2 regions of the Bacillus sp. OTU530 genome follow, and region 2 is predicted to be linked to the other one. Evidence: predicted binding sites of a transcription regulator. Region 2 holds the regulator's gene; the other holds the start of a gene.

Region 1 (16,392 bases), on a different contig from region 2:
GACAGCGCCGTAAGATGCGGCGGCTGTTTCGTAATATCCCCTCCATGAAACAACACTTTTCCTGTCTTAGGGATAACCTGTCCGCTAATTGTCTTCAATGTAGTAGATTTTCCTGCTCCATTGCTGCCAATTAGCGTAACAATCTCTCCTTTCTCCACTGTCATATTCAATCCTTTTAATGCATGAATTCCGCCATAATATGCATGGACGTCTACAAGCTGTAACATAAAATCCCTCCCGTTCTTTACTGCGCGAGCGCGTTTTTTCCAAGATATGCTTCAATCACCTTAGGGTTGCTGCGGATGTCGAGAGGCCCTCCTTCAGCAATTTTCTCTCCATGATCGAGAACGATAATATGCTCAGAAATTTCCATAACCAGCTTCATGTCATGCTCAATTAGAATAATTGTTACATCAAACTCCTTCCTCACACAATAAATTAACTCTGTCAGCTCTTTTGTTTCCTTCGGGTTCATTCCTGCTGCTGGTTCATCCAGCAATAACACCTTTGGCTTTGCGGCAAGAGCGCGAGCGAGCTCTAGGCGGCGCTGCGCACCGTAAGAAAGATTTTGCGCTTCTTCATTCAAAAATTGCGCTAATCCAACGTATTCAAGCAAACGATAGGCTTCCTTTTGCGCTTCCCTCTCCTCACGGCGAATGCTCGGTACATTCAGCAATATTCCAAACAGCCCGCCTTTGATATGATTATGCAAGCCCACCATCACATTTTCAAGTACCGTCATACTGCCAAACAAACGAATATTCTGAAAGGTACGAGCGATTCCGCGCTTTGAAATATCATGCGCCTTTAAACCAACAAGCGATTGGTTTCCAAGCCAAATTTCTCCCTCGTCTGGTTTATATACCCCTGTAATCATATTAAAAAATGTTGTTTTTCCGGCACCATTCGGACCGATCACCGCGGTAATAGACCCGTTTTCGACTGTCATCGAAATGTCTTTTGCAGCGACAACACCGCCAAATCGCTTTGTCAAATGGGATACTTGTAAAATGGACATATACTTTCCCTCCCCTTAGGATCCAAAGACCTTATCTTCTCCTTTTTCCACTACCCCTACCTTTGCGCTTCCCTTTAGCTCTGCTTCGTTAAAAACTGGATTCTTTGCCGGAATAAGCCCTTGCGGACGATAGATCGCAAACAGAATTAAGATACCGCCAAAGATAAAACGCTGCATTTTAGCTGGAGATAAAGCTTCGGGAACTGCGAAAGCACCAGATTGGCTTACTTGATTCAGCCAATTTGTCAGCTCTGTTAGTACTTGCAAATTCAAAATAGTCATGATAGCGGCGCCCAAAATAACACCTGGCACACTGCCCATGCCTCCTAAAATTACCATAACAAGAATCGTGATAGACTCCATGAGCGTAAAGCTGGTCGGGTCAATAAATGCTTGTTTACCGGCAAATACAACACCCATCATGCCGGAGAAGGAAGCACCGATGGCAAATGCAAGCAGCTTTGCACGCACAAGATTGATGCCCATCGCTTGCGCAGCAATTTCATTTTCACGTACAGCCTTCCAAGAACGGCCAATTTTAGAATGCTCCAAGCGTCTGACAGCAAAAATAACGAATAACAAAATAGCAATTACAACGTAATAAAACTGACTTGAATTATTCAAGGTAAGACCAAACAAGGATGGTGCCTGAATCGAGGAAAGCCCCATTGCACCGTTTGTAATGTTGACTGGCTTGTCTAGGTTATTGAACACAATGCGGATAATTTCACCAAAGCCAAGCGTTACAATCGCTAAGTAATCACCTTTGACACGAAGAACCGGAATCCCCAGAAGTACCCCAAATAATGCTGCAATCAATCCGCCAATCACAAGAAACAGCCAAAAGCTTTCTCCTGAAAGCGGGTATTCTCCAAACGGCATAAAATTCTGGGCTTGTCCTGTCGCAAAAATGCCGTATGTATAAGCACCAACCGCAAAGAAAGCGACGAAGCCCAAGTCTAAAAGACCAGTAAAGCCGACAACAATGTTTAGTCCGAGAGCCATTGCTACATAAATACCGACTAAAGTCGCTACTTCCATGTACGATTCATATGCCGGACCAGCACTTGCCGTAAATGGAAGCAGCACAATCATTACGAACAATCCTAGCGCCCACTTTATCTTTACTGAAAACTTTGTATAATATAGCAGCAAAAGCGAGAATAATAGAAGCAAAAAAGCTGTCACTGATTTTTCCGCTAGATAGAGACTAAGAGAAGTAATCACAATGTATAGCGTGAGTACAATCATCTGCAAGATTGCACTTTCTTGTAATTGTTTCAGCAATGTTTTCATCTGCTCTCACCTACACTTTCTCGATAACTGCTTTACCGAAGAGTCCCTCAGGCTTAAAGATAAGGACAATGATTAAGATCGCAAACGCGAAAACGTCCTTGTATTCTGCGGCTAGCACACCGTGAGTAAGTACCGATAAGTTAGCGGATGCGAACATCTCGATTACACCGAGTAAAACACCTCCAACCATCGCACCACGAATATTGCCAATACCGCCCATAACTGCGGCTGTAAAAGCCTTCATCCCAAGAATAAAGCCGATATACGGATCGATTGTTCCATATTGGATAGCAAACAAAACGCCTGTGGCACCGCCAAGAGCAGAGCCTATAAAAAACGTGAGCGAAATTACTTTATTCACGTTTACAGACATTAACGCTGCAGTTTCACGGTCCTGTGCCACAGCACGCATTGCCATACCCCATCTTGTTCTGTTCACAAAGAAATCGAGCGCAACCATCATCACAATAGCTATCATAATGAGAATAAAAGAGGATGACCTCATTTGCGCATTGTTAAAGACTGATAGCATAGAAGATGTATGAATTGTAACTTGGTCTGTAAATAAAGAAGGAGCTGTAATAATATAGTTCCCTTTCTTAAATTCTGTAATAAAACGAACTATATCCTGCAGCAAGAAAGAAACTCCAATAGCTGTAATAAGCGTGATCAGTTTTGGCGCTTTCCGAAGCGGTCGATAAGCAACTCGCTCAATTCCCATTCCTAACACTCCCGTTACGATCGATGATGCTACGAGAACTAGAATAAGCGCAAGAATTGCTGGCATGGCTCCAATCCAGCCGAATCCTGCCATCGTGAGAAAAATTGCTGTTCCAATAAAAGCACCCGTCATAAAAATTTCCCCGTGCGCAAAGTTAATGAGCTCTAGAATTCCATATACCATCGTATAGCCCAGTGCGACGATGGCATACACTGTACCTAATGTTAAGCCATCAAGCAATACTTGCGGTAACGTATGAAGTACTTCTGCTAGCATGCTCTCCCTCCTCTTTTAATGATTTCTCTATTTTTCACACCACCAAACAACTTCGGATGAGTGGATAATGGAAAGAGGCATGGAATACTTTCCACACCTCTTTTTTGTTTTATTTCGTATTGCTTACCTCTCCTTCTTGAGTGCCAGGATATCTCGATTCATTTAATTTATAAATGTAGATTTTTGAAAACTTATTATCTCCTTTTTCGTCAAAGCCAACCTTCGTTACAGCACCTTCATAGTTTTGAATGCTGCGAACGGCATCGCGCACCTGCTCGCGAGTCGGAAGCTTATTATCGTTTGCCGCAATTGCATCTTTAATTCCCTGTAGAACAACCCCTGCAGCATCATAGCCGTAAGCAGAGTACCCTTCAACCTCTTTGTTAAATTTCTTTTTGTAATCCTCTATAAACTTTTTGCCTTTCTCTGTTTTTGCTGGGTCAGCCGCAATTGACGTATAAAATGTATTTTTTGCTGCTGTTCCTGCGATTTCTACTAGCGTACCAGAATCTAAGCCATCACCGCCCATAAACGGAATTGTAATACCTTTCTCACGCGCCTGCTTCAAGAGCAATCCACCTTCCGCATATAAACCGCCGAAATAAATTAAGTCAGGCTTTTTCGCAAGCACTTTATTCAATACACCGTTAAAGTCCTTTTCACCCACTGTAATCGATTCATAACCTGCTATTTGTGCACCAAGCTTCTCGGCAGCCTTCTTAAATGCCGTTGCCAATCCTGTACCGTAGGCTGTTTTATCATCAATAACAAAAATATTCTTTGCCTTCAACGTTTGGACTGCGTATTCTGCACCCGCTGGACCTTGGAAATCATCACGGGCACAAATGCGATTTACCGATTTTAATTTACGGTCTGTAACCTCCGTTGCTGTATTTGTTGGAGATACCATAACAAGGTTGTTCTTCTCATATACTTCTGAAGAGGGAATCGCTACTCCGGAGTTCATATGCCCCACTACACCGAGAACAGCTTCATCTGCACCAACTAACTGGGCATTGGCTACGCCTTTTTTCGGGTCGGCTTGGTCATCATATGGAACGAGCTGCAGCTCAAATCCAAGCTTTTTAAACGCCTCTTTTTGTTCCTCTATTTGTAATTGCGCTCCAAGCTTAATTGCTTCCCCTTGCGTTGCAGATCCGCCTGATAATGGAGACTGCGTCACAATCTTAATGACCTTTCCGTCACTGCCTGACGATGTGCTTGCTCCCGTTTGCTCCGTCTTACTAGCACAACCTGCCAAAACTCCAAATACCAGCGCTGCGGACAAAGCTAGTGCCATTCCTTTTTTAAAAGCCACCCTGTTACCCCCTTGTTTTTCTGAATTTTATAAATATTTAGTTAAATGATACAGGAAGCATCTCATTTGTACAACCTACTATCATTCTAGATTTTTTTGCGTTTCTCGACATTGGTTCTGCAAAATGTTACAAATTTGTGACAAAAAAAGGCAGCGTTATACCTTTCGCAGGAATTAACACTATTTTTCCGAACATGGAGGGCTTCCGTATATTCTGGAGGCTGGAGCAGACCGCGGGGGCTGGACAACGCCCCGGAAAGTTTATTTTATAAAGAAAACCCGCCGATTGGCGAGCCCTGCCTTTGGGCGAAGACAGAGGCGTAGTTGCCCTTATCCTTTATTCCTAAAATTTCTCGCTACGTCGAATTGGCATCCAACTAGAAATTTATACTTTCCTAAAGTGCAAAGAAAAAACTCCTGCCCGAATTCCTTCGGACAAGAGTTTCTTCAGCCTTCCTGTCTAGCTACCTTCCAAACTTCTGTAACGGTACCAGCTTCATTCACATCAATCATGAGCGTACCATTGCTATAACGATCTTTTTCTTTTAACGATTGTATATCAAGTTCTTCAGCGCCTCGTCTCTCTAGCTTCACGAACATCCTATAAGCATCATCCGCTATTTCCACTCCGACAATCCGATAAGGATTTGCCTTTAGCTCTTTAAATATTAAATGTCCACGCTTCGCCCGAGACGATAGCTCAATTTCAGATACCTTCATTTTTTTCACGCCTCCGCGCTGTGTAACAAGAATAAGGAAATCATCAGCCGATTGCAGTGTAAGGCCACTCACTACATAGTCGTCTTCCTTTACATTCATTCCTTTCACACCCGCGGCACGAACACCAACAGCACTCGCTTCCCCCTCATGAAAGCGCAAAGCATACGCACTGTGCGTAATAAGTACAAGCTCCTGATTTCCATCCGTCAGCAGTACATCCACTACTTCATCACCGTTTTTCACGTTCACAGCAACGAGCGCTCTAGAATAACGCTGCACCTTATACTGCTTGAGTTCTGTTTTCTTCACCATTCCGTTTCTTGTCACGAATACTAAAAAGCGGTTGTCTTCCTCGAAATTCTGCACCGGAACCGCAGCAACCATAGTCTCATCTTTTTCCAGGGAAACAATGTTCGCAACGTGCTGACCTAAATCCTTCCATCGTATATCCGGCATCTCGTACACAGGCAGGTACAAATAATTCCCCTTATTAGTGAACAAAAGAACGGTATCCGTCGTGTTAATATCGAGGCGAGCAAGCAGACGGTCCCCTTCCTTCATACCAAAATCTTTTCCATTCGAAGCATTATGGGAACGCCAGCTTGTTCGCTTCATATAACCTTCTTTTGTGATTGTAACGATGACATCCTCCTGCGGAATCATCACTTCCATATCAATCTTAATTTCTTCAATTTCCTCTTCAATCAGCGTACGTCGTTCATCCGCATATGTTTTTTTAACACGCTTTAAATCTGTTTTAATGACTTGAAGAAGCTTTTTTTCACTATTCAAAATGAGCAGCAGCTCTTTGATTTTTTCATTGAGTTCTTCTGCCTCTTTTTGCAGCGCTGTAATGTCTGTATTGGTTAAACGATATAGCTGCAATGAAACAATTGCCTCCGCCTGCGCCTCTGTAAATGCGAATTTTGCAATTAAATTGTCCTTCGCATCACGCTTATCTTTTGACGCACGGATTGCTGCAATGACTTCATCCAGAATGGAAAGTGCCTTCATCAGCCCCTCCACAATATGCTGACGATCCTGCGCTTTTCGCAGTTCATACTGGGAACGGTTTGTGACTACCTCTTTTTGATGCGCGATGTATGCATCCAATATTTGTGGCAGGCTGAGCAGCTTCGGACGGCGGTTGTGAATCGCAACCATATTAAAATTATACGGGATTTGCAGTTCTGTATTTTTGTACAGATAATTTAAAATCCCCTCCGCATTTGCATCTTTTTTCAGTTCAATGACAATGCGAAGACCAGTGCGATCCGTTTCGTCACGCACCTCTGAAATGCCGTCCAGTTTCTTCTCGATACGCAAATCATCCATTTTTTTGACAAGATTCGCCTTGTTTACCTCATATGGAATTTCCGTTACAACAATTTGCTGCTTGCCGCTGCGCATATGCTCAATAGCGGCCTTGCCTCTAATAATAATTTTCCCTCGACCTGTCTCATATGCCTTTTTAATCCCTTCCAGACCTTGAATAATGCCCCCGGTCGGAAAGTCTGGCCCTTTCATAACAGTTAGCAGGTCATTGACTGTACAAAGCGAATTATCCATGCGCATGATCACAGCATCGATTACTTCCCCAAGATGATGAGGAGGAATCTCTGTTGCATATCCAGCGGAAATCCCTGTAGAACCGTTGACAAGAAGACTCGGAAACATAGCTGGCAAAACAACAGGCTCTTCACTCGTATCATCAAAATTGGGAACAAATTCAACCGTTTGCTTATCGATATCGCGCAGAAGCTCAGACGCGATTGCTGATAAGCGAGCCTCTGTGTAACGCATCGCTGCGGCCGGATCGCCGTCAATGCTTCCGTTATTGCCATGCATCTCCACAAGCACATTGCGCACCTTCCAATCCTGGCTGAGGCGCACCATGGCTTCGTAAACAGAAGAATCTCCATGCGGGTGGTAGTTACCGATTACATTCCCGACTGTTTTTGCCGACTTTCGAAACGGCTTATCTTGCACATTTCCCTCTACATACATCGAATACAGAATACGCCGTTGTACCGGCTTTAAGCCGTCACGGGCATCCGGCAATGCCCGATCTTGGATAATATACTTACTGTAGCGGGCGAAGCGGTCGCCCATTACATCCTCTAACGGAAGATCATGAAATTTCTCCGCCTGCATCCTGCTCCACCTCCGAAATCATCTCATTTTCCAAAATATTTCCTTCTTCCTGTAAACCAAACTGTACATTTCGCTCAATCCACTTTCGACGTGGCTCTACTTTATCACCCATGAGCGTGGTCACGCGGCGTTCAGCACGTGCTGCATCATCGATTTTGACACGAATGAGCGTTCTTGTTTCCGGATTCATCGTCGTATCCCAAAGCTGATCTGCATTCATTTCTCCAAGACCTTTATAGCGCTGAATTGTATAGCCTTTGCCAAAGCGCTTTGTAACTTCTTTTAGCTCTTCATCCGACCAGGCATATTCAATCGTTTCTTTTTTGCCGGTTCCTTTACTCACTTTATAAAGCGGCGGGAGCGCAATAAAAACCTTCCCAGCCTCAATAAGCTGCTTCATATAACGATAAAAAAATGTCAGCAGTAACACTTGAATATGTGCACCGTCCGTATCAGCATCCGTCATAATGACAACCTTGTCATAATTAATATCCTCAACAGAAAATTCCTGTCCAACACCGCCGCCAATGGCGTGAATAATCGTATTGATTTCTTCGTTTTTAAAAATATCCGCCAGCTTTGCCTTTTCTGTATTAATAACCTTTCCGCGCAGCGGCAGCACGGCCTGAAAACGTCGATCTCGACCTTGCTTGGCCGAACCGCCGGCAGAATCGCCCTCTACAAGGTACAGCTCATTTTTTTGCGGGTTGCGTGATTGTGCCGGCGTTAGCTTCCCACTTAAGGATGCCTCCGAACGCTTTTTCTTTTTCCCGCTGCGCGCTTCCTCCCGTGCCTTTCGAGCAGCTTCGCGCGCCTGAAATGCTTTAATTGCTTTTTTCACAAGCAATCCGCCAACATCTGGATTCTCCTGTAAAAAGTAAGCTAGATGCTCCGATACAATCGAATCAATTGCAGAACGAGCCTCACTCGTACCAAGCTTTCCTTTTGTCTGACCTTCAAACTGAAGCAGTTCCTCTGGAATACGAACCGATACGATTGCAGACAAGCCCTCGCGAATATCGGCACCATCCAAATTTTTGTCCTTTTCCTTAAGCGCCCCAACCTTCCGCGCATATTCATTGAATACACGTGTCATCGCCGTCTTAAAGCCTGCTTCATGCGTTCCGCCATCCTTTGTACGGACGTTATTTACAAACGATAGAATGTTTTCTGAATAACCATCGTTAAACTGAAATGCCAGCTCTGCCTCGATGCCGCCCTGCTCACCTTCAAAAAACACAACCTTGTGAAGCACATCTCGCTCTTCGTTCAAATAGGATACAAACGCCTCGATTCCCGTTTCGTAATGAAATATATCCTCTAAATCGTTGCGCTCATCCTTTAAGGCAATTTTCATACCCTTTAATAAAAATGCAGATTCTCTAAGACGTTCGCACAACGTCTCATATTGGAAATTCGTTGTGCTAAAAATGGTCGCATCCGGCTTAAAATGAATCTTCGTTCCCGTCTGTTTCGTTACGCCTATTTTTTCAAGCGTTGTTACCGGGTTTCCTCCATGCTCAAAACGCTGTTGATACACAAAGCCATCACGCTTAATGGTCACGACAAGCCATTCCGATAGCGCATTTACGACCGATGCGCCTACACCGTGCAATCCTCCGCTCGTCTTATAGCCGCCCTGTCCAAACTTTCCGCCAGCATGAAGCACTGTGAGAATAACCTCCGGCGTTGGTTTCCCGAGCTTATGCATGCCGGTCGGCATACCGCGCCCCTTATCCTCTACGCTAATGCTGTTATCTTTATGTATCATAACCGTGATTTCACCGCCAAAGCCTGCTAGCGCTTCATCTACGGAATTATCCACAATCTCGTATACTAAATGGTGCAATCCTCGGCTATCTGTGCTTCCAATGTACATACCAGGTCTCTTTCGTACTGCTTCTAGACCTTCAAGCACTTGAATTGCATCCTCGTTATATTGAAACTGATGCTGTGTCAAATCCCCAAACTCCTTTCTATCTTTCGATAAGAACATACGTTTTCTCTATAGCATACCTTGTTTCTCCCTATGTTGGCAAGTATAGACACCCATTATAAAATATACAAGATATAAAAGAAAAATCCTTGTTTCCCACAAGGATTCCTGTAAGCTACTATTTCAGAAAAATAATAACCTGTCAATACATGACTACAAGAATATCTTCATCAATAGTCAAATGACAATGATCCCAAAAGGAATAATAAGAAAAACGGACAAGGCCCGCCTTTGCTCCCGAAGCAAAATGTTCTTCACCATAGAAAGCGCTTTTTTGCATTTTGTAGGGACGTTATTTTGCGGCAAGGAGTGGACCTTGGGAGCTAGACATCACCCCAAAAAGTTACACTTTCTTATCTTGTAAAGAAAACTCGCTGATTGGCGAGCCCTGCCCCCCGGGCGAAGACAGAGGCGTAGCCCTACTTATACTGTATCCCTAACATTTCCGTCTATGCCAAATAAACTTCTCGCTAGAAACTTATACATTCCTACAACAAAGTAAAACTCCCCATAACCAGCCCTTATAAAACCTCGTATGTGTACCTCATTCATGCCTCATGCTACATTATAAGTATACAAACAGAAAAGAAGCCTCGCAATTGGCTTCTTTGTGAACGTTCTATCGCGTTAGCGCATGCTCCACCTTAATACAGCGATTCATAATAACCGTATAGCCCTGTTCCTGTAAAAATGCATACGTCTCCTCATCCTCTAATCCTAGCTGCGCCCAATAAATATCCGCATCAATTTCAACAAACTCCTTTGCCACATCCATTAAATGCTCAGAGCGTCGGAACACATTAACAATATCAACATGACCCTCAATATCTTTTAACGATTTTACGGCTTTTTTTCCAAGGATATACTCCGCATTTGGATTTACTGGAATAATATCATAGCCTGCATCCTGCATAGCCTTTGAAACCATATAAGACGTTCGCTGCGGATTATCGGATAACCCTACTACTGCAATCGTTTTACTTTTCTTTAACAGTTCGCCAATTTCAGTGCGTGTTGGATTTTGAATTGTCATTATAACCCCTCCTTTCCCAAGATTATACAAAAAGAGAAAGGACCATTTCAATAGAAACGGTCTATTCTCTTAGTCGGCATTTGCATCAAGCTTGATGGTTTCCTCCTGTTTTTTCCCATCACGATAGAAGGTTACCTTCATTTCATCTCCAATTTTTTTCTTTTCATATAGGTACTTCCGGAGCTGTACAGAGTCCTTCACTTCTTGACCATCGAGCGCCACAACCACGTCATACTGCTGCAAGCCTGCCTTTGCCGCAGGAGAATTTGCAGTTGTTTGTAAAATAATGACTCCACCTGTCACTTCTGTTGGAAGGTTTAATTGTCTGCTTGCGTACGTTGACACTTCATCCAGAGAACGAAGCTGTACTCCTAGAAACGGACGTTGCACTTTTCCATATTTTTCAAGTGATTCAACAATCGGTTTTGCCACATTGATTGGAATTGCAAAACCGATTCCTTCCACAGCTTCCTGTGCAATTTTACTGGAATTGATGCCGATTACTTCGCCGTTCTCATTAAACAATGCGCCACCGCTGTTACCCGGGTTAATCGAAGCATCTGTTTGCAATACTTCTGCCTGCCAATCCGCGCTGCCATCCTGATCAACATCTACTGGGATTTCACGATTTTTGCTGCTGATAATACCTTCTGTGACTGTTCCATCTAAACCAATCGGATTCCCAATGGCAATTGCCTGCTCTCCAACACGTACTTTATCAGAATCACCAAGCGTTGCAACTGTCTTAATGTTCGTTCCATCAATTTCGATAACAGCCAAGTCAAGCCAACGATCTGCTCCAACAAGCTTTGCTGCAATTTTTTCTCCGTTCGCAAGCTTTACTTCAAGACGCTTTGCCCCTTCAACTACATGATTATTTGTAATCACAAGGGCTTTATTTCCTACCTTCTTATATACAACACCAGAGCCGGAACCAGCTTCGGAATCCTGCGCATCCAATGTATCCGCTGTTTGATAGTTAATAACGCCGACCACTGCTTCCTTTGCACCTTGAATCATACCGGCAAGATCTGTCGACTTCATGTTATTCACAACAGGCACCGCCGTCCCTTCACTTTGCTGCACCTGCTGTACAACAGAAGCCTGTCCCTTTTGATTTTGAAGGGCCGGTATGTAGTTGATCGAAGCCGTCACGGTCGCAGCTCCGATAACCGCCCCAACAAAGCCGGAGAAAAAATAGCCCTTTCTGCTGCGACGCTGTGGTTTTTCTTCAAATCTTGTAGTCATCTCAGTTTGATCATAGTAGCCCATCGTCTATCTCCCCTCTAGTTTATCATGCTTATATGATACAAAAATTTGGTGAAAATTTAATGAAAGTTTAGTGAAAAAATACTTATAAATCACTTGCTCTCTTCCATTTTAACCAAAATTCTGCAAAATCGCACATAAATCCTACCAGCAATTGCTTGTTCCTTTGCAGTCCGGCTTGTACGGCTAATCAAGGACTATTCCTCAAACTTATATCCGACACGGATCACTGTACTAATATGCCTAGCACGTGTCCCAAGCTTATTTCGTAGCTTTTTAATATGGGTGTCAACGGTACGATCATCACCATAATAATCATATCCCCATAGGTGATCCAGTAAGTGCTGCCGTGAGAGTACAATCCCTCTATTTTCCATTAAATACATAAGCAATTCAAACTCTTTATGTGTTAAAATTACCTCCTGCCCATCCACGAATATCGTCCTGGATAAACGATTCAATATGATGCCGCTAACAGATAATGTATGCTCCGCTGATTGTGCAACCGCACCTTCCGCACGCTTAAGCAGCGTCTTCGCTCTAGCTACCAATACCTTGGGACTAAAGGGTTTGGTGACATATTCATCTGCTCCGAGCTCAAAGCCAAGCAGTGTATCCTCTTCATCTGAACGGGCTGTCAGCATAATCACTGGAACGGTCGACTCTCTTCGAATCTGCCTGCAAACAGACCAGCCATCGATTTCAGGGAGCATAATGTCTAAAATAATTAAATGAATGGCATGCTGTTCGAACAAAGCAAGAGCTTGTTTTCCATCCTCTGCTCCCACAACTTCAAAGCCTTCGTTTCTGAAATAATCGGAGATAATCTCCCGCAGCCGTTGTTCATCTTCGACAAGCAGCACTGTTTTGCCCATTATCATCCGATTCTCTCCCCTCCTTCAGTCGAATGATGCGCTGATTGCTGCTCCCCCTAAAGGGAAGTGTAACATCTCGCTTCTGCATCTCGAACCTCCCGTCTACCAATACATCCACATGCTTCAACGTTTCTATCATATCATCATTTTTAGAATTGTATATCTCCTCAAGCGTATAACCTGTGTATACCCATAAGTTTTTCCCATAGGCTTTAATTTCTTTTGCCAACTCCTTGACTTCAAAGGCTTGGTACAAAGGTTCCCCGCCAGAAAAAGTCACCTCAGTTAGCGGATTGCTTATAATTTCCTCTAAGATTTGCTTCTTTGTCATGCTCGTTCCGTTTTCTATTTTCCAAGACTTCGGATTATGGCAGCCATAGCATCGATGCGGACAACCCGCAAAGAAAATAACTGTACGCAGTCCTTCTCCATCGACAACGCTATCATGTAAAATATTCATAATCCTCATGTATGCTTCACCCGCTCCCGCTCCTCGCTTCGTTTAGCACCGTTCCATTTCGTCATATCCCCGACAAGATAGCCAGTAATACGCCGAATTCGTTCGATTTTCGTTTCCTCAGCATTTCCGCAAGACGGGCACACAGTTTCAATCATACCGTGATAGCCGCAGCATTTACATTGATCAATAGGGTGATTAATCGAGCCATATCCGATATGGTGCTGCAGCATAGCCATGACGATGTAATGAAGCGCTTCTGCATTATGAACAGCTGCCCCATCTAGTTCAATGTACGTAATATGTCCGCCATTGCAAAGCTCATGAAATAACCCTTCAATCCGAATTTTATCTAGCACTCTGATTGGGTAGTGCACCGGAACATGGAATGAATTTGTGTAATACTCTTTATCTGTAACACTGGTAATCACACCAAACTCTCTTCGATCCTGCTTCGTAAATTTACCTGACAATCCTTCTGCGGGTGTGGCAAGCAAGGAAAAGTTGAGTCGATGCCGCTTTGTCGCCTCATCCGCTTTGTTTCTCATGAAACGGATAATATCAAGCCCAAGACATAATGCCGCTTCGCTTTCCCCATGATGTTTTCCTACCAAAGCAACTAGACATTCCGCAAGCCCAATAAATCCAATACTCAATGTTCCTTGTCTGATAATACTTTCAACAGGCGCATGAAGCTCTAATTCTTCTCCGCCGCGCCATACACCTTGGGTATACAAAAACTTAAAATCCCGCGCTTTTTTGCGAGCTTGATAGTAAAATCTCTCAAGCAGTTGCCGAATGACAAGCGCAATGTACTGCTCCAGCGCTTGAAAGAATTGCTCCGTACTTGTGCTCTGCAAGGCAAGTTTTACAAGATTAATGGATGTAAATGACAAATCCCCGCTTCCCACTGCATTTTCCTCACCGTGAATATTCGCCATTACACGTGTTCTGCATCCCATATAACAGGCTTCACTTTCAGAACGGCCATCATAGTACTGCAAATTAAAGGGTGCGTCTAAAAACGCGAAATTCGGAAACAGCCGCTTTGCTGTTGTTTCCAGTGCAAGTCGATACAAATCATGGTTTCGATCATTTGGAAGTACATTAATTCCTTTCTTCAGCTTAAACACCTGAATGGGAAAAATAGGAGTTTCACCGTTTCCAAGACCAGCCTGCGTTGCTAAAAGCAGCTGACGGGCGAGCATCCTCCCTTCTTTTGACGTATCCGTCCCATAATTGATGGACACAAACGGCACTTGTCCCCCACCTCGGCTATGCATACTATTTGCATTATGGATGAATGCTTCGCACGCCTGATATGTCTCTTGCTTTGTTTCCTCCCAAGCAATTTGTTGTATTTCCTCTACTCCAAAGCGGGCATAACTGCCAAGTCGTTCTACATGACATTTATATGTTTTGCGTACATATGGCGCCAAGTCCCTGTCAAACATAGCAAACGATTGCCCGCCATGCTGCATGTTTTGATTGGCTTGTAAAATGATAGCGGCTAGTGCCATGGCACTGCTAATGCATTTTGGTTCCCTCATATGACCGTGCCCGGTGGAAAATCCATCCTTTAACAGCTTGGACAGCGGGATTTGCGAGCATGTTGTTGTTCCTGCCGCATAGAAATCCAAATCATGAATATGGATTAGATTATCCTGCACTGCTTCCTTTACTTCCTCAGTTAGCAAATATTCCAATGCATAAAACTTGGCACCTTCAGAGGAAAATTTCCCCATGATACCCATTGGTGAATGTCCATCGACATTTGCATTTTCCTGCAGCAAATCCTGCTCCTCATACTGAATCACCCCTTGAAACGAAGCTGCCAGCTGTTCTAAAGCATACTGCTTTTCCATTGAAAGTTTCCTCATTCCCCTCACTCTACACAAAATATAGTATCATCAACATTAAAATTATACTGTATGTAGAATTGGAAAAATGTGCAGATTCTCACAGTATTGTGACACATATTGTATAACGTCTCTGCGCAGCAGTTTGTAAAGAAAACTCGTCGACTGGCAAGCCCTACTTATACTGTATTCCTAAAATTTCTCACTACGTCGAATTGGCTTCTAGCTAGAAATTTATAGCTTCTTACCGTGCAAAAAAAAACAACTTCTAACTTTTTCGTTATATGATACAATAGATTAGGAAAAACGGCCTCTTGTTGTTTTTATTACTATCATCCTTATAAAGGAGAAGAAACGTATGCTTACATACATTTTATTTCTAGTCGCCTATTTACTGGGCTCCATTCCGTTTGCCTTAGTAGTCGGAAAACTCGGGTACGGGATAGACATACGACAGCATGGGAGCGGAAATCTAGGTGGTACAAATACATTCCGCACATTAGGTAAGAAGGCGGGATTTATTGTAACATTTGCCGATATTTTAAAAGGCACACTTGCAGCATCTTTGCCTGTTATTTTCAATGTTGACATTCACCCGCTTTGGTTTGGTCTACTTGCAATAATCGGACACGTTTATCCAATTTTTGCAGGCTTCCGCGGCGGCAAAGCAGTTGCTACGTCTGCAGGTGTTGTTCTATTTTATCAGCCTGTTATTTTCTTAGTGGTGATACTTGTATTTTTGGCACTTTTGTATACAACTAAATATGTCTCCCTGTCCTCCATGATAACAGCTGTCGTCGCTGTCATCGCCGCTATCATTGAAGGTGATAAACCGTTTATCTTCGGTATCTCATTTATTGCTCTGTTTGTTATTTATCGACATCGAGCCAATATTAAACGCATTTTAGATAAAACGGAACCAAAGGTAAAATTGTAAAAATAAAAGGCGTTATAACGCAAAAAGGAGTTGTAAAGCATAAAGATAGCGCCTTTTTGCGTTTTTTTCTATACTAATAAGTAAATGCAAAATTTAGGAGGAAGAGTTATGGAGATGTTTGTGTCAAAAGACGCAGCTGCTTGGTATAAAAATGAACTGCACTTACAGCAAGGTGATGCCATTCGATTTTTTGTGCAATACGGAGGCTGCAGTACAGTACAAAAAGGTTTATCACTTGGAATTCGCAAGGACTTGCCTGTAAACCCGGCAGCTCAGGTCACAGAAAATGGCGTAACCTTTTTCATTGAAGAAGACGACGAATGGTATTTCGATGGCCATAATCTTTCTGTCATATACGAGCCAAATGCAGAGGCGCCAGACTTTCAATACGAAAAATAAAAAAAACTCGCCGATTTTGGCGAGTTTTCTTTAACTGAATTCATCTTATTCTAATATCGCGGTG
Region 2 (16,392 bases):
AACATCAACCGCAAATGCAATATCTGGATCGACAAGGTGTGCAGATGTTTTTGCACCGCGCAGACCAACCTCTTCCTGTACAGTCGCGACCCCATACACTGTATTCGGATGCGATTGATTCTTGAGCTGCTTTAACACATCGATCGCAATCGCACAGCCAATACGGTTATCCCATGCTTTTGCAAGAAGCATTTTTTCATTTTTCATCACTTGAAATTCAAAATACGGCACAACTTGATCACCTGGACGAACTCCCCACTCTGAAGCTTCATCCTTGCTGGAAGCACCGATATCAATAAACATATCTTTAATTTCCACCGGCTTTTTGCGTGCTTCAACCGGCAAAATATGAGGAGGCTTTGAACCGATAACACCTGTGATATTTCCGTTTCTTGTCACAACCGTTACACGCTGCGCTAACATCACCTGCCCCCACCAGCCGCCAACTGTTTGGAAGCGGAGAAAGCCCTTGTCATCGATTTGTGTTACCATGAAACCAACCTCGTCCAAATGTCCAGCCACCATAATTTTTGGACCACTCGCATCACCTGTTTTTTTGGCAATTAAGCTTCCAAGATTATCTGTCATGATTTCATCCGCATAGGATGCTATGTATGTTTTCATTACCTCGCGTACTTCACGTTCATTTCCAGCAACGCCATTCGCATCTGTTAATTCCTTAAGCATCTTTAATGTAGGATCTAGATTTTGCATCATCATACCCTCCTTTTTGTCTATCTCTTCCATTATACAGGAGGGTATGATGATGTTCAAAGCATGCCCTTAGTAGCCTTGCGTTTGACGCTGATGATTGACCTCGTTCTTAGCCAGATAGGCCCTCTCAATATCCTCCTGCGAAAAATCAAGCGCTTGTCCAAGTCGCAGATAGCTTGTAAATAATTCAATATAGTTTGTAATAGACGGCTGATCGTGGAAGCGAATCACCCTTGCATATACATCTAAAAAGGTTTGCACAGTTGTCTTATTCGCGTGTGCACACTTATAAAATAAAAAGTTTTTATCCACACCTAAATCGATCCCAACCGATAAAATAAAATGAAACCCGTCTACATATTCCTCTAAAATAACCTCCCGCTCTGAGGACGGCCTTGTACTCCAATATTTAAAGCAGCGCGTTTCGTTAGCCAATTCTCCTATTTCCACAAGCAGTGCAAGTGTTTTTTCCTTTAATAGCTTCTTTGGCTCTAAATTATGTTCCTTCAGGATACGCTCATCTAATTCTTTTTGCAGCTTAAACAAATGTAATAAGTCCACGTTTGTATTCCCCCTAGCTTTCTCAAGCTTCATTATATCAGTGCGCTTTTATTGAGGAAAGACGATTTATTAACAGGTGCTATCTCATATTTTATGTACTAGATGAAAAACAAAACAAAAAGGCCAGAGGTAAGATTACCCGGCCTTCAATTAAAACTCTAATAGCTTGCTATATTATTTCTTGAATATCCCAAATGGCTTGCCAACTGGAAGAACAACTCGTCCAAAATGTGTGTTCAACACTGCGGCAGCCGAAGCATAAAACGAAAATAGCGCAATGAATAACTCCGCAAATGCCGCAATTTCATGAGTAAATTCAGGAGCAACACCTAACGTACTTAATGACAAACCGATAAATAAGAAATCAATAAGAACAAAAATGATAAATAGTACTTTATGTGTTTCCATTGCTCCAATTGTCATAAAAATGCTAAAAATTAAATAACCAATAAATGCAATGCCCAGTTGCTTTGGGTCAGCAGCTTTCGCCAATGCCTCTCCAAACACTCCTAGATTAATCAGCCACGATGTACCAACACCGAACCAAAACAAAGCAAATGCGCCAAAAGCTGTTGTTCCGAACGTGTTATTGTGCTTTGCATCGTGAATACATGCAAACAATTGAGCAAAGCCACCTAAGAAAATGGCCCATGGCAGAACAAGAGAAACTCCTTCGGTCCAACCGAGCTTTTGTGAAGACGCGACAAGCGTCACCATCGCAAGACCGAATAACCCAAGTGCAGATGGATCTGCCGTTGTAATTTTAACTTGCTGTACTTGACTGTTCATGTGATCCTCCCTTATTTTTTAAAACATACTTGAAAACGATACAAAATTCGACAAGATCTGTCAAGAGCATCAGCAGTATAGCTCTATACGTGTTTTTAGATACAAGACTGCAAATAACACGAAGAAAGACAATTTCCAACACAAGGATACGCTTACATGAATATTTTATCTTTTAATAATTTTATCTACCCTGTAAAGAAAACTCACTGATTGGCGAACCATTCGATAAAGACAGAGGCGTAGTTACACTTATACTGTATTCTTAAAATTTCCAACTACGTCGAATTGGCTTCCAGCTAGAAATTTATACTTTCTTAAAGTGTAAAAAGTAAAAATCCCTTCAGGACATGTCCTAAAGGGATTCGCTAAATTACTTATTTAAGCTGTTTTTCGCAGCGTCCGCTAATTGTGCAAAGCCTTGTGCATCAGTTACAGCAAGGTCAGCAAGCATTTTGCGGTTTACTTCGATGCCAGCTAATTTTAAGCCGTGCATGAATTTGCTGTAGGAAAGACCGTTGATACGAGCAGCCGCATTGATACGAGTAACCCAAAGTTTGCGGAAGTCACGTTTCTTTTGGCGACGGTCGCGGAATGCATACATTAAAGATTTCATAACCTGTTGGTTAGCAACTTTAAATAATGTATGTTTAGAACCGTAGAAACCTTTAGCTAATTTTAAAACTTTTTTACGACGTTTACGAGTAACTGTACCGCCTTTTACTCTTGGCATATTTCTTACCTCCTAAGATATCTATGTTAACCGAAGTCTGATTAAATGTTGTCAAGCATTTGGCGAATACGTTTGAAATCGCCTGCGCTTACTACTCCAGCTTTACGAAGCTTGCGTTTTGCTTTTGTAGATTTGTTAGCGAATAAGTGGCTTGTGTAAGCATGGGAACGCTTAAGCTTACCAGTTCCAGTCTTTTTGAAACGCTTTGCAGCGCCACGGTGAGTTTTTTGTTTAGGCATGTGGGTTTCCTCCTCTATTACTTGCTATCGTTTTTAGGTGCTAAAACTAAGAACATGCTACGACCGTCCATACGCGGAGCGGATTCCACTGTACTTACCTCTGCACAAGCTTCAGAGAAACGATCTAATACGCGTTGACCGATTTCTTTATGAGTAATCGCGCGTCCTTTAAAGCGAATAGATGCTTTAACCTTATCGCCTTTCTCTAAAAACTTAATGGCATTGCGAAGCTTCGTGTTAAAGTCATGCTCATCAATTGTCGGGCTTAAACGAATTTCTTTAATACTAATAATTTTTTGGTTTTTACGCTGATCTTTCTCTTTCTTTTGCTGCTCAAAGCGGAATTTTCCGTAGTCCATAATGCGGCACACAGGTGGTTTCGCAGTTGGAGCAACCATAACAAGATCGAGATTCACATTGGCAGCGATTTCCATCGCTTCTTGACGGGATTTAATTCCAAGCTGATCGCCAGTCGGTCCAACTAAACGTACCTCACGAGCACGAATTTGCTCATTGATCATCATGTCCTTGCTAATAGTAAGCCACCTCCAAGGTTTTATGAGAATACTTCTGCGGCAGAATGTTTGCGCCCAATAAAAAAGTGCGGGCATATACAATACACCCACACTGTAACTGTTTATATCCGTTACATACAACATATGTTGTAACCTGTTAACTGCCTTCTAGCGTCCATCAGGTGAGAAGCGGGTGCTCCTGCTTGTTCACAATTAAGTATTCTTTTTCCTCAGAAACTATACCATATTTGGTAATCCTATGTCAAGAAGTCACATGTAAAAGTAACAACAAAAAGTATTGTAGCAGAGAAACGGAAATGATGCAATATTTTTTTAAAGGAGTATGTTTAGAACACAGTCCTTTTGACTAGACTATAGTGTTTCTTTTTACGATGCTAACAAATTAAGGCGGAATAGAGAAAACTCACTGACTGGCGAGGACAGCGGCGTAGTTGCCCTTATACTGTATTCCTAAAACTTCCGACTACGTCGAATTCACTTCTAGCTGGAAATTTATATTTTCCTACAGTGCAAAAAGGTGCCGTTCATGATGCGGCACCTTTTTACAAGAAGCAAGCCTTCTTATCGTTTTCCTTCTTTTCGAATCATATCTACAAACGCTGCAAGCGGCATTGTTTCTGACTTTTGCTCACCGTACTTACGCACATTAACACCAGTTTCCTGTACCTCGTTATCACCAACTACGAGCATGTACGGAATTTTTTGCATTTGTGCCTCGCGGATTTTGTAGCCGATTTTCTCGTCGCGTGTATCCAGCTCAACCCGGATCCCTGCAAGCTGAAGCTCCTCTTGTACCTTCTTCGCATAATCCAGATGTACTTGAGGAGAAACAGGAATCACCTGCACCTGTACCGGTGCAAGCCATGTTGGGAACGCACCTTTGTATTCCTCAATTAAGAACGCAACAAAACGTTCCATTGTAGAAACAACGCCGCGGTGGATGACAACAGGGCGGTGATGCTTGCCATCTTCACCGATATATGTTAAATCAAAGCGCTCTGGAAGCAAGAAATCAAGCTGTACAGTAGACAATGTTTCATCCTTGCCAAGCGCTGTGCGCACCTGCACATCCAGCTTTGGACCGTAGAATGCAGCTTCACCCTCTGCCTCATAGTAGTCGTAGCCCATTTCATCCATAGCTTCCTTCAGCATGCTTTGTGCTTTATTCCACATTTCATCATCATTGAAATATTTCTCTGTATCTTCTGGGTCACGATACGATAGACGGAAGGAATAGTCTTCTAAACCAAAGTCCTTATACACCTCTAAAATCAAGCGAACAACACGGATAAACTCTTCTTTAATTTGATCTGGACGAACAAAGATATGAGCATCATTCAAAGTCATGCCGCGTACGCGTTGCAAACCTGTTAACGCCCCGGACATCTCATAACGATGCATTGTGCCAAGCTCTGCAATCCGAATCGGTAGCTCGCGGTAGCTATGGATATCATGCTTATATACCATCATATGGTGCGGACAGTTCATCGGACGAAGCACAAGCTGTTCATTGTCCATTTCCATTGGAGGGAACATGCCATCCTGATAGTGATCCCAGTGACCAGATGTTTTGTACAATTCAACGCTTCCCATAACTGGTGTATAAACGTGATCATAACCGAGTGCTACTTCCTTATCGACAATATAACGCTCGATAATGCGGCGGATTGTCGCGCCCTTTGGCAGCCAAAGCGGCAAGCCTTGCCCAACCTTTTGCGAGTTTGTAAATAGCTTTAATTCCTTGCCAAGCTTGCGGTGGTCGCGCTCCTTCGCTTCCTCTAGCAGGCGAAGATGCTCCGCAAGCTCTTCCTTCTTTGCAAACGCAGTACCATAGATGCGCTGAAGCATTTTGTTTTTGCTATCACCGCGCCAGTAGGCACCCGCCACGCTTAATAGCTTAAATGCTTTGATTTTTCCTGTAGACGGAAGATGGATGCCGCGGCATAGGTCAAAAAATTCACCTTGCTCATAAATAGACAATGTTTGATCCGCAGGAATGTCATTAATCAGTTCTAACTTTAGATAATCACCAATTTCTTCATAACGGCGCAGCGCCTCCTCACGGCTCACCTCTTGGCGCACAATCTCAATATTTTCCTTTACGATGCGCTCCATTTCCTTCTCAATCTTCGGGAGATCTTCTGCTGTAATTGGCTCTTCTAAATCGATATCGTAGTAAAAACCATTTTCAATAACTGGTCCGATGCCAAGCTTCACATCTTTATACAAACGCTTTAATGCCTGTGCAAGCAAATGGGCTGTAGAGTGACGCAAAATCTCTGCGCCTTCCTTAGTATCCAATGTAACAATGGCGATGCTGCCATCCTCTTGAATAGGTGTCTTCAAGTCAAGCAATGTATCATTCAACTTTCCTGCCACAGCCTTTTTCTTTAAGCCAGGGCTAATGGAAGCAGCGATGTCTTCTGTTGTTGTCCCGTGCGGAAACTCCTTTACAGCTCCATCTGGGAATGTAATTTTAATACTTTCTGCCATGTCATTCAGCTCCTTCATAAAAATAAAAAACACCCGTCCCCAAAAAGGGACGAGTGTTGATTTCTCGTGGTTCCACCCTTGTTCCGATTCACATCTATGAATCGCTCAAGTATTATAACGGTGTTTGCCGTCAGCAATTACTATCAATTCATCGCTGAAGTTCAGAGGTGGTAAACAACTTTTTCGTATTAGGAAGCTCACAGCCTAAGGCCTCCCTCTCTGGGAATCGTAAAAAGAAATTCATGTCCTCATCATTACTTATGTTATATTCACATTATGTACGTAATTATATTCGCAACGCAAAAGAAAAGCAAGGGAGCATTACGGTTTTCTTACCTGCTTGCCCATCATTTTTTCAAACTCTCCGATAGTATGAACAATTACACGTTCTTGAAACACATTTCGAATTGTAATAATCATATTGTCATCTATATGAGCGGTATATAGATAAATCGTTTTCGGCGCAATCGATAACAGCGGCGCAATAATATTAGGATCGATATACGACTCTTGATTGTACACAATACCCTCGTCTATATATTGGACCAACCTCTCCTGATTTAAACAAGAGCCACGTTCATCGTAAAAAGTGAAACTTCCGTTATAGACGAGATGAAGGCAAGACAGCCGAGGTTTTCGTGTATACACATGCTGCCGAAGCAGTTCCACAAAGGACTGATACTCCTGCTCAAGCTTATATTCATCAATCGCAAGCTCTGTTAATCGAACCAAATACGCCATATAGTACCTCAAACGAAACTTCACATAGGAATCAAAGGAAAAGGAAATAGGGTTTTGTACAAATTCCGCCAGAGACGCCTCTAGCAAACTTCTCCTTTCTTTCTGCAGACCCTTATATGGTATATCCTGCAATTTCCCGTCTAATAGCGAATGAACAATATGTAGAATTTGCATCCGTTCGTCCTGATCGCGATATAAAAAGGCCTGTTCTAAAATCGATAAAATCCATTTTTCTTCCTTCACATCTGTAATAAAACGAATAATTGCCGGAATCAATACTTCATCTGCACACCATACGTCCCCAGGCGGAATATGAACGACCACTGTTGATTCCTCCAAAAGCACGCTCATACTTTCATGCGCAGTTTCCGCACCTTTCAGCAAATGCTCGTACATCATGCGCGCATCATGCTCTTCTTCAAAGCGGATTTCGATCACTTTTGTCCCCCCTTTAAGATCATCACCTATTTTATGTATATTAAAAGGGGGAGCAAAAAATGATACAAGAAACTCTTGACAAAAAAAAGAAAAGCGGAATCCAATCGCTTTTCTCCTGTAGTAAAACAACCTTTGCATAAACCTACGTATATACATCAAAAGACAAAGGAAGCAAGCTGTCCTTACTCCCCTTGATTACTCCCTTGATGGCGGCGATTCTCACCTTTGACTTGCACTGGCTTCGCCAAATATTTAATTCGTTCCATAATACGAGCCGCCTTCATCCGCTCTTCTTCTCCGCGCTGCGAATAGGTTAAATGATGCTCAAGTTCCTGCATGTTGAAATTAGAAGTAAAGAAGGTTGGCAGATTTTCCAGCATCCGAAATTGCAAAATAGCTCCTAACACATCATCTCGAACAAAGCTTGACATCGCTTCTGCCCCAATGTCATCAAGCATCAGAACCGGTACTCGCTTCACCGCGTCAATTTTATCACTGATTGTATTATCCTGAATGGAGCTTTTGATTTCACGCAGGAATTCTGGTAAGTATACAAGCATAGAAGAGATTTTCCGTTCGGCTAATTCATTAGCAATTGCACCTAAAATATATGTCTTTCCTACCCCAAATGGTCCATATAGATATAAACCCTTAACCTTCTTGCCAAGCTCATATTCCTTTAGAAATTCGCTAGCGGCACGAATTGCTTGTACTCTTTCTAATTGCGAAAGATCTAGTCCTCCCATAGATGCTTCTAATATGTCCCTTGGAACATACAAGCTTTGAATAAGAGACTCCTGCTTTTTACGCTCATCGTACGCCACCTTACGCGGACAGCGGTCATATTGAATATCAATCCGTTTCCCTTGAATCACAAGATGGGGATGGTAGCCCTGCAGCATATTTTTACATTGTTCCAATGTTTGACATTCATCACAGTTCATACTTTGACCTATATATTCATACAGCTTCACAAGGCTGCCTTCAAGCATAGAAGTGGTTACCTCCCCCTCTTGCTCAAGCAGAAATTGTTGAATACGCGGATGTGACAGCACCTGCTCCTTCAACGAAGCATATCGTTTCTTGAAATCCTCATTTTTCATGAGATTGGCGAAGGAGTTTTGAACATGTTCCATCTTTTCACCTCCAAAGGACACAAATTCCTTTATTCCTTCTTATACATTTTTAACTCTTCCTCTAAGCGACGTCGTTCTTCTTCCAAATCGATTGCACTCTCTGTTTGACTCTGAGAAGTTGCTGACTGTTGCTTTTGTTCCTCCAGCCATTCCGGCAGCTGCTCCTTGCGCGTTGTTGCGCGCTTCTTCGGCGTCTTTTTCGAGGTAGCCCATTCTTGATATTGACGGTTTTCTTCTTTTGCGAGCATCATGGCGTCCTGTACGGTTGTTACTTTCTTACGTGCCCAATGCCCCGCTATTTTCTCAACATATGTTTTGGAGAGCTTCATATCTGTTCTCAGCATAACGTAATAAATGAGTACATTTACCACACCTGGCAACAGCTTTTGTGACAGCATAACGTCCTCTATAATCTTTAAGTCTGCCGCAGTCGGCTCTGTACCGCCTGAGATTTCCTTTAACAGCTCCCGCGGTGAAATTTGCTCAAGCTGCTGAATAAGCAGTTCCTCCTGACTAGACGGTTCTTTATGCTGCATCGTTCTTGCATCAAGCGGCTGCACACGTTCGCTGAATACGGGCACAGCACTTCCATTTTCAAATTGATACCAGTCTCGTGCACCTTTGCGCAGCTTTTCCATATCAATCGTATGATGCTCTGTTACTGCGCCAAGCACGACATTTTGCATCGCCAATGCATTCATACCGTATACATAAGCAAGCTTCACAATAGCTTCCTTTACATGTGCCGTAAGGGCCTTTTTCGGCACAAGTGCTGAAAGCCCTTCTGCAAACAGCTCGAAGTCAAAGAAATCATTCCAAATGCTCGGTGCCTTGCCAGCTGTCCGGCCCGGTGCCGCAAATCCTGAAGGCACACTCACTTCCTCCTGTAAAGAGGCGATTTGCGAAGGAGAAAACGATTGGAACACATCATTAAAAGAATGCGTTACTTCGCTGTAAGCCGAAGCATCAGATTCCTGCTCCAAAAAGGATTGCTTCAGCTTGTTGTACTTTGTTTTACCAAGACGATTATATAAAAAGATATTTAACACAACATCATCAAAAAACTGCTTAGGCGACAAGGGCGGCTGTAATTCATACAAAAATGAACGGATGTCCTGTTCTTTTTTTACATACACCTTTAATAGCCCCAACGCCTCTAGCTTCATGCGTTCTTCATAAATTTCAGGAAGCGGCATGTACATATGAATCATCAGTGCATGATGATTGCTTTCTTCACCACCCGAAACGTACTGTTTCAGTTCACCCCACAATGTATTGTATAAGCCGATTGCTTTACTGCCAATCAACGGCTGATACAGCATCGTTAACATATGACGGTCATGCTCATGCAGCAGTCCGCTGGCACATACACGATACCGATCCACCGGCAGCAGCTCTCTCCATGACTGTCTTTCCATCTTAATTGATTCCTTTCACTGTATATTGATGCGGATAAAAAAGAGCCGATAGCACTTATGCCTCAAGCTCTTCTTACTTCCCGCCTTTTTGCAGAATATCCTTTAATTCCTCAATAAATACATTTAAGTCTTTAAATTGTCGATAAACTGAGGCGAAGCGCACGTAAGCCACCTCATCAATATCCCTGAGCGCTTCCATTACCATTTCCCCTACTTTATCGCTTTCCACCTCAGATACCCCGATGTTGCGCAGCTCTCGTTCTACATGCTGTGTAACATCTTCAAGCTGCTTCAAGGAAACAGGCCGTTTTTCACAGGCCTTAATCAGCCCTCGTAACATTTTTTCTTTGCTAAACTGCTCACGTGTTCCGTCCTTCTTGACAACAATCAGCGGCGTCTCTTCCACACGCTCAAATGTTGTAAAACGATATAGACAGCTTTCGCATTCTCTGCGTCTGCGAATAGATCGTCCATCATCAACCGGACGAGAATCGAGCACTCTTGTACCATTATGAGAACAATTCGGACAACGCATCGTCACCACTCCTCATTTATTTCTTTTCCTTTGCTCGTTATAGCTTTGCGCCTAATCCCGATCCAATAAACACGAGCTGCTTGTCCAATTGGTTATACAACTCCATAATAACCTTCTTACTAAATCCGAAATCACTCGGCAACGGCGTTTCAGTCGTAACGGAGAAATCAATTGCCGTCTCAAATGGACGAATTGTAATGACAGTCACAACAACAAATGCTTTCCTAGATCCAGCAATATTCACACTCATTTCCCCGCGTTCAGGAGAAACGGATGTAACTGTATAGCCTTTTAAACCACGAATAACATCTTCCACAGCCTTTAACGCATTTTGTGTATTTGTTTTATAATAACGGCTGCGCAGCTGTTCGTCCGAGTGTGAATCCATTGTTTCAGCATGTGTGGAAAAAACCTGCTTCACCTTCTGCATGATGCTCATAAAACTCTCCTCCTACACAACAACAAGTTATAGTTCTATCACCAATGATATTTTCTACAGTGTAAAGAAAACTCGCCGATTGGCGAGCCTGCCCTTGGGCGAAGACAGAGGCGTAGCCCTACTTATACTGTATTCTTAAACTTTCCAGCTGCAGCGAATTGTCTTGCAGCTAAAAATTTAGCCTTTTCTTAAAGTGTAAACTAAAAAAGAGGTGCGTTCTACACCTCTTTACATTTTAAAGCAAATATATTGTTTTTTAAAGAGCTTTTGCATCTCGTTAGTTAATTTCAAAGCCTTCAGTTCCACGCGGAGGTTCGATGCTCTCGTGTGTTGTCGCACCAAGGCTTTCTGCAATATCGTCAACTGTTACATGCAGGTTAATACGATCACCACATGTATAAACATCAATACTTCCTCTGCAGACGTTCATTATCTATTCTGTTTAGGCGGGCTGCGCCTTCCCTCTCGCTGCGAACTGCTCAGTAACCATTCCTACAAGATCTACAACACGTTTAGAGTATCCCCATTCATTATCGTACCACGCCAGTATCTTTACTTTACGTGTTCCCATCACCATCGTGGATAACCCATCAATAATCGCGGAGCTGGCGTTTGTATTAAAATCCACTGATACGAGCGGTTCGTCGCAAACTTCAATAATTCCCATCATAGAGCTTCTGGCAGCAGCCCGAAACGCATCGTTAATTTCCTCCGCGGTAACATCTCGTTTTACATCAACAACAAGATCAATAAGCGATACATTTATTGTTGGTACACGAAGGGCCATACCATGAAGCTTGCCTGACAGATGAGGGAGCACCTTGGATAACGCTTTGGCCGCTCCTGTTGTTGTCGGAATAATAGACTGTGCACAAGCTCGTGCTCTTCGTAAATCCTTGTGTGGGTTGTCAATATTTTTTTGGTCATTTGTATATGCGTGAACGGTCGTCATCAAACCGTTTTCAATACCGAACTGCTCATCAAGAATTTTTACAACAGGCGCTAGGCAGTTTGTCGTACAAGAGGCATTCGAAATGATAGTATGCTGCGCAATATCAAGCTGCTGTTCATTAACCCCCACTACAACTGTAATATCCTCACCTTTGCCTGGTGCTGTTAAAATAACCTTTTTTGCCCCTGCTTCAACATGGTCCATTGCTTTTTCCTTCGCATTGAATTTCCCCGTTGCTTCGATCACGATATCAATGCCGAGCTCTTTCCAAGGTAGCTTCCTTGGATCACGTTCATTTAATAAGCGCACCTTTTTTCCATCGACTAATAAATGATCCTCAGACGCTTCCACTGTTCCATCAAATTTCCCATGAACCGTATCATATTTGATTAAATGAGCTAATGTCTCAGCGGGATAGCTGGCATTAATCGCTGTAATTTCAAATGCACTTTCTTTAATTGCCTGACGGAACACCATTCTACCAATACGACCAAACCCATTAATCGCCACACGCACCATTTTCCAGCCCCCTATTTATGTTATACTTTTAACTCATAAACCCCATAAATAGTATAACACAAATGGATATATAGTCACCAATAAATTCATATTATGGGTATTTCGTTATAATTTGAGTGACCATTTTTCTAAAATGCTGACTAATTGAGTTTTTGTATGTTCTATTGTGCCATTATTATTAATCACTTCATCTGCTAATGTTATCTTTTTCCTTAAAGGCATTTGCGAGGCTATACGCGCCCTCGCCTCCTCTGCTGTTAAATGGTTACGCTGCATGAGCCTATGTAATTGTACCTCCTCGTCTACGTATACAAGCAGCACCTTATGGACAAGCGAAGTTAGTTTGCTTTCAAAGAGAAGCGGAATATCCAGAACAATTGCTTTCTCACCCTGTTCAATATACATGTCCTTTTGCCGGTTCATTTCCATACGAATAGCAGGGTGGACAATACGATTCAAAAGAAGGCGTTTTTCCTCATTATGAAATACAATGCTTCCGAGCTTCTGACGGTCAATCTCTCCATTTGTTTGTAAGATTTCTTGTCCAAAGGCATCAATAATTCCTTTATATGCTTCCTTTCCAGGTTCCACCACTTCCCTTGCAATGATATCTGCATCAATTATGGGAATATGGAAATCACGCAGCATAGCGGCAACAGTACTTTTGCCGCTTGCGATACCTCCTGTTAACCCAATTACAATTGTCATATAGCATCTCTCCTGTCATTTTATCCCTATTATTATACTTCATCCTTCCGGCAAACTTTTCAAAAAGCTACGCTGTCTGAATTCTCAAAACTAAGAAAGAGGTGACTCACAAGAGAAAAAAACCTCCTCTTGGGAATCACCTCATACGTGTAAGTATAGAAAATACATTTAAGCTGACACAGATTTCTTACAGCAGCTCCCTACATCTTCCAAATACCAATAATAATAAGCAAAATCCCGGGCAGGAATGTCAATCGCTGCAGCCATGAAACACCAGAAAACCACATACCGACCTTCATGCCCACAGTTAAAAATATAGAGCTCATCACTGCAACCAATATGGCAAGAAGCACCGGAGAAAACCCAAGCAACGAAGCTCCAATCCCAGCCCCAAAAGAGTCTAACGATAGCGCTAACCCTAACATAAGGGCTTCAATGCCGGAAATTATACCAGATTTATCAAAATCGGCCATCGTCGGCTTCCTCAAGATTTGAATAACAATACCAAGAGAACGGATTTCCAGATTCCACACTGTTGTTTCCTCTACTGGCGGCTCTTCCTTTTTGTCTGCTTGAAAAAATTGATATAACACCCATGCACCTATCCCAATAAGAACAGCCCCCCCGATCTTTGTTGCGAGAGCGGGTGAAAAAATTTGCGCAACGAGATGACCAATCCCCATAGAAAGGATCATGACAGCTGCTGAACAAAGGGATATTACAATAACTGATTTTGCCGGAATCCTCACCTTTCTCAGTCCATACGTAAGGCCTACGCTGCAGCTGTCAAGGCTTAGCGTCAATGCCAAAAGAAACAAAGCAACATAATGGTGCATCGTCGGGCTCCCTTCCATATGTCCGCCTTTCCCTTTAGATTCAGGGAAAAGCTTCGTTTATGTTCATATGGTGTATATATATGACAAAAGCCTATCCGATGTTATTGTCCTTTTTAGTTTTGGCAAATTGGGCAATAGTGCGTACCTCGTCCGCCAACAACTGTTTTCTCAATTGGCGTCCCACATGATGGGCAAGATTCCCCCTTTCGGCCATAGACATATAAACTTTTCTGGAACGTCCCAATTTGTCCTTGAGAATTGATATATGTCCGGATCGTGCTACCACCCTTTTCCACCGCTTCTGTTAGCGTTGCAACAATTTCCTTCTGCATTGCTTCAATTTCAGAAGGCTGTAAGGAAGAAGCCTCCCGTTCTGGGTGAATACGAGAACGAAATAGTACCTCATCTACATAAATATTTCCCAGTCCAACAAGTATACGCTGATCCAACAGAACAGCCTTAATTTTCCGCTGCGTTTTCTTCAGCTTTCCCATCAAATATACCGCAGTCAGCTCGTCTGAAAAAGGCTCTGGCCCTAAATCGGCAAGAGACGGACAAAGATGCTCTTCTCCTTTTTTATACATATGCATCGTCCCAAATTTACGAACGTCATTGTAGTGCAGCTCAGTTCCATCGGTAAACTGAAAACGTACATGTGTATGCTTGTCCACAGGCTCACCCGCATCCTGCAGACGGTACTTCCCTTCCATGCGCAAATGAGAGACAAGCGTATAGTGCGTTAAATCAATTAATAAAAACTTCCCTCTTCGCCGTATTCCTTCAATGATTTCACCCTTTAGCATCTCCTGAAATAATTTGACGTCATCGGGCTCTTTGACAAGTTTTCCATATGTTACAATTACATCTTCAATTTGCTTTCCTTTGACAAGTATCTCTAGCGTTCGTCTCACCGTTTCTACCTCTGGCAGTTCAGGCATATCTATCACATCCTTACATTGTTATCATGAAGCTTCTAGGTGCTGAAAACTCGCCGGCCCTTGGGTGAAGACAGAGGTATAGCTGCACTTATCCTGTATTCTTAACATTTCCGACCACGGCGAATTCGCCTCTATCTGGAAGTTTATACCTTATCACAGGGCAAACAAAACTCCCTCACAATTAGAGGGAGTTTTGTCACAGTCCTTTATTTTGCATCATACCATGTTGGACCATAGGAGTAGTCCACCTTTAATGGCACAGCTAACTCAACCGCATGCTCCATCACTTCTGGAACAAGTTTCTCCAATTTTTCGATTTCTTCCTTCGGAGCCTCGAAAATCAATTCGTCGTGTACCTGAAGCAGGAGACGCGCAGTTAACTTTTCCTCCTGCAAACGCTCAAACATTACAATCATCGCCTGCTTAATAATATCAGCCGCACTTCCTTGAATAGGTGTATTCATCGCAGTACGCTCGGCAAAGCTTCGTAAATTAAAATTACGACTCGTAATTTCAGGAATATAGCGACGGCGATTTAATAGCGTTGTTACATACCCTGCTTGCTTCGCTTCCTGCACAATGCTGTCCATATACTCCTTTACACCAGGAAAGCTTCGGAAGTATGTTTCAATAAAGTCAGCAGCAGCTTTTCTTGTAATCCCAAGGTTTTGCGATAAGCCATAATCGCTAATTCCATATACAATTCCGAAATTTACCGCCTTTGCTTGACGTCTCATATTAGATGTTACTTCATCCTGATTTACGCCAAATACATCCATCGCGGTTTTCGTATGAACATCCATATCCTGCAAAAACGCATCCATTAAGCCTTTATCCTTGGCAATGTGAGCAAGAACACGCAGCTCGATTTGCGAATAGTCTGCCGCAAATATAACCCACCCTTCCTGCGATGGGATGAACGCTTCGCGAATTTTCCGGCCTTCTTCAAGCCGAATCGGAATGTTTTGCAGGTTCGGCTCCGTCGAGCTTAGGCGTCCTGTTTGGGTTAGCGCCTGCTGAAAGCGTGTATGGATTTTGGAGGAATCACTATGCACAACCTTAAGCAGCCCCTCAATGTACGTTGAATATAATTTTCCAAGCTGGCGATAATGCAGGATTTTTGGAACGATTTCATGATGGTCAATTAACTTCTCAAGCACATCTGCTGAAGTTGAATAACCTGTTTTTGTTTTTTTGAATACCGGCAAGTTTAGCTTATCAAATAAAATAACCCCTAGCTGCTTTGGTGAGTTAATATTAAATTCACTGCCTGCTAGCTCATGAATATCTTTTTCAATCGCCTGCAACTGTACGGACAAATCCTCTCCCATACGCAGCAAACGATTCGTGTCTACTTTCACGCCCATATACTCCATTTCCCCGAGCACTCGAGATAATGGCAGCTCTAAATCTGTAAACAGTCCATACTGCTCATTCTTTTTCAATTCTAAGACAAATGATTCTTTCACCTCATACAGCACCCGAGATTTGCGTGCCACGTGCTCCGATAAAACCTCTTGATTTGGAACGGCCCGCTTCGCACCTTTGCCATACACCTCTTCATCGGATTTCACTGCATGAGCATCCTTCATCTTCGCAACAGCGCGAAAATCCTTATCTGTCTCGGATGGATCAAGCAAATAAGCAGCAAGCAGCAAGTCGAAATCAAT

Evidence for each region. Region 2 encodes NrdR, which represses ribonucleotide reductase genes. Its sites were predicted from a motif close to AACACNATATATNGTGTT; they were not measured.
Region 1: a site for NrdR is predicted at 15,025-15,042, ahead of AAHB12_RS12235 (anaerobic ribonucleoside triphosphate reductase). Genes of this name have one in related genera too.

The regions. Positions count from the first base shown of each region.
Region 1 is NZ_JASATP010000013.1:116,512-132,903, forward strand. Features, by position in the region: gene AAHB12_RS12180 (ABC transporter ATP-binding protein) at 1-227, opposite strand, end outside; gene AAHB12_RS12185 (ABC transporter ATP-binding protein) at 245-1,018, opposite strand; gene AAHB12_RS12190 (branched-chain amino acid ABC transporter permease) at 1,034-2,314, opposite strand; gene AAHB12_RS12195 (branched-chain amino acid ABC transporter permease) at 2,325-3,311, opposite strand; gene AAHB12_RS12200 (branched-chain amino acid ABC transporter substrate-binding protein) at 3,421-4,629, opposite strand; gene parC (DNA topoisomerase IV subunit A) at 5,077-7,503, opposite strand; gene parE (DNA topoisomerase IV subunit B) at 7,481-9,463, opposite strand; gene AAHB12_RS12215 (CoA-binding protein) at 10,119-10,532, opposite strand; gene AAHB12_RS12220 (trypsin-like peptidase domain-containing protein) at 10,602-11,804, opposite strand; gene AAHB12_RS12225 (response regulator transcription factor) at 11,999-12,676, opposite strand; gene nrdG (anaerobic ribonucleoside-triphosphate reductase activating protein) at 12,645-13,145, opposite strand; gene AAHB12_RS12235 (anaerobic ribonucleoside triphosphate reductase) at 13,142-14,998, opposite strand; gene plsY (glycerol-3-phosphate 1-O-acyltransferase PlsY) at 15,351-15,929, shown strand; gene AAHB12_RS12245 (HesB/YadR/YfhF family protein) at 16,038-16,328, shown strand.
Region 2 is NZ_JASATP010000006.1:120,987-137,378, forward strand. Features, by position in the region: gene AAHB12_RS06395 (M42 family metallopeptidase) at 1-714, opposite strand, end outside; gene AAHB12_RS06400 (dUTP diphosphatase) at 784-1,275, opposite strand; gene AAHB12_RS06405 (acetate uptake transporter) at 1,450-2,064, opposite strand; gene rplT (50S ribosomal protein L20) at 2,435-2,794, opposite strand; gene rpmI (50S ribosomal protein L35) at 2,836-3,033, opposite strand; gene infC (translation initiation factor IF-3) at 3,051-3,557, opposite strand; ribosomal protein L20 leader region at 3,623-3,759, opposite strand; gene thrS (threonine--tRNA ligase) at 4,131-6,062, opposite strand; T-box leader at 6,105-6,326, opposite strand; gene ytxC (putative sporulation protein YtxC) at 6,384-7,241, opposite strand; gene dnaI (primosomal protein DnaI) at 7,424-8,377, opposite strand; gene AAHB12_RS06440 (replication initiation and membrane attachment family protein) at 8,407-9,795, opposite strand; gene nrdR (transcriptional regulator NrdR) at 9,869-10,330, opposite strand; gene AAHB12_RS06450 (cytosolic protein) at 10,368-10,769, opposite strand; partial or broken gene AAHB12_RS06455 (adenosylmethionine decarboxylase) at 11,047-11,181, opposite strand; gene AAHB12_RS06460 (glyceraldehyde-3-phosphate dehydrogenase) at 11,212-12,240, opposite strand; gene coaE (dephospho-CoA kinase) at 12,346-12,948, opposite strand; gene ytaF (sporulation membrane protein YtaF) at 13,149-13,784, opposite strand; gene mutM (DNA-formamidopyrimidine glycosylase) at 13,898-14,722, opposite strand; gene polA (DNA polymerase I) at 14,929-16,392, opposite strand, start outside.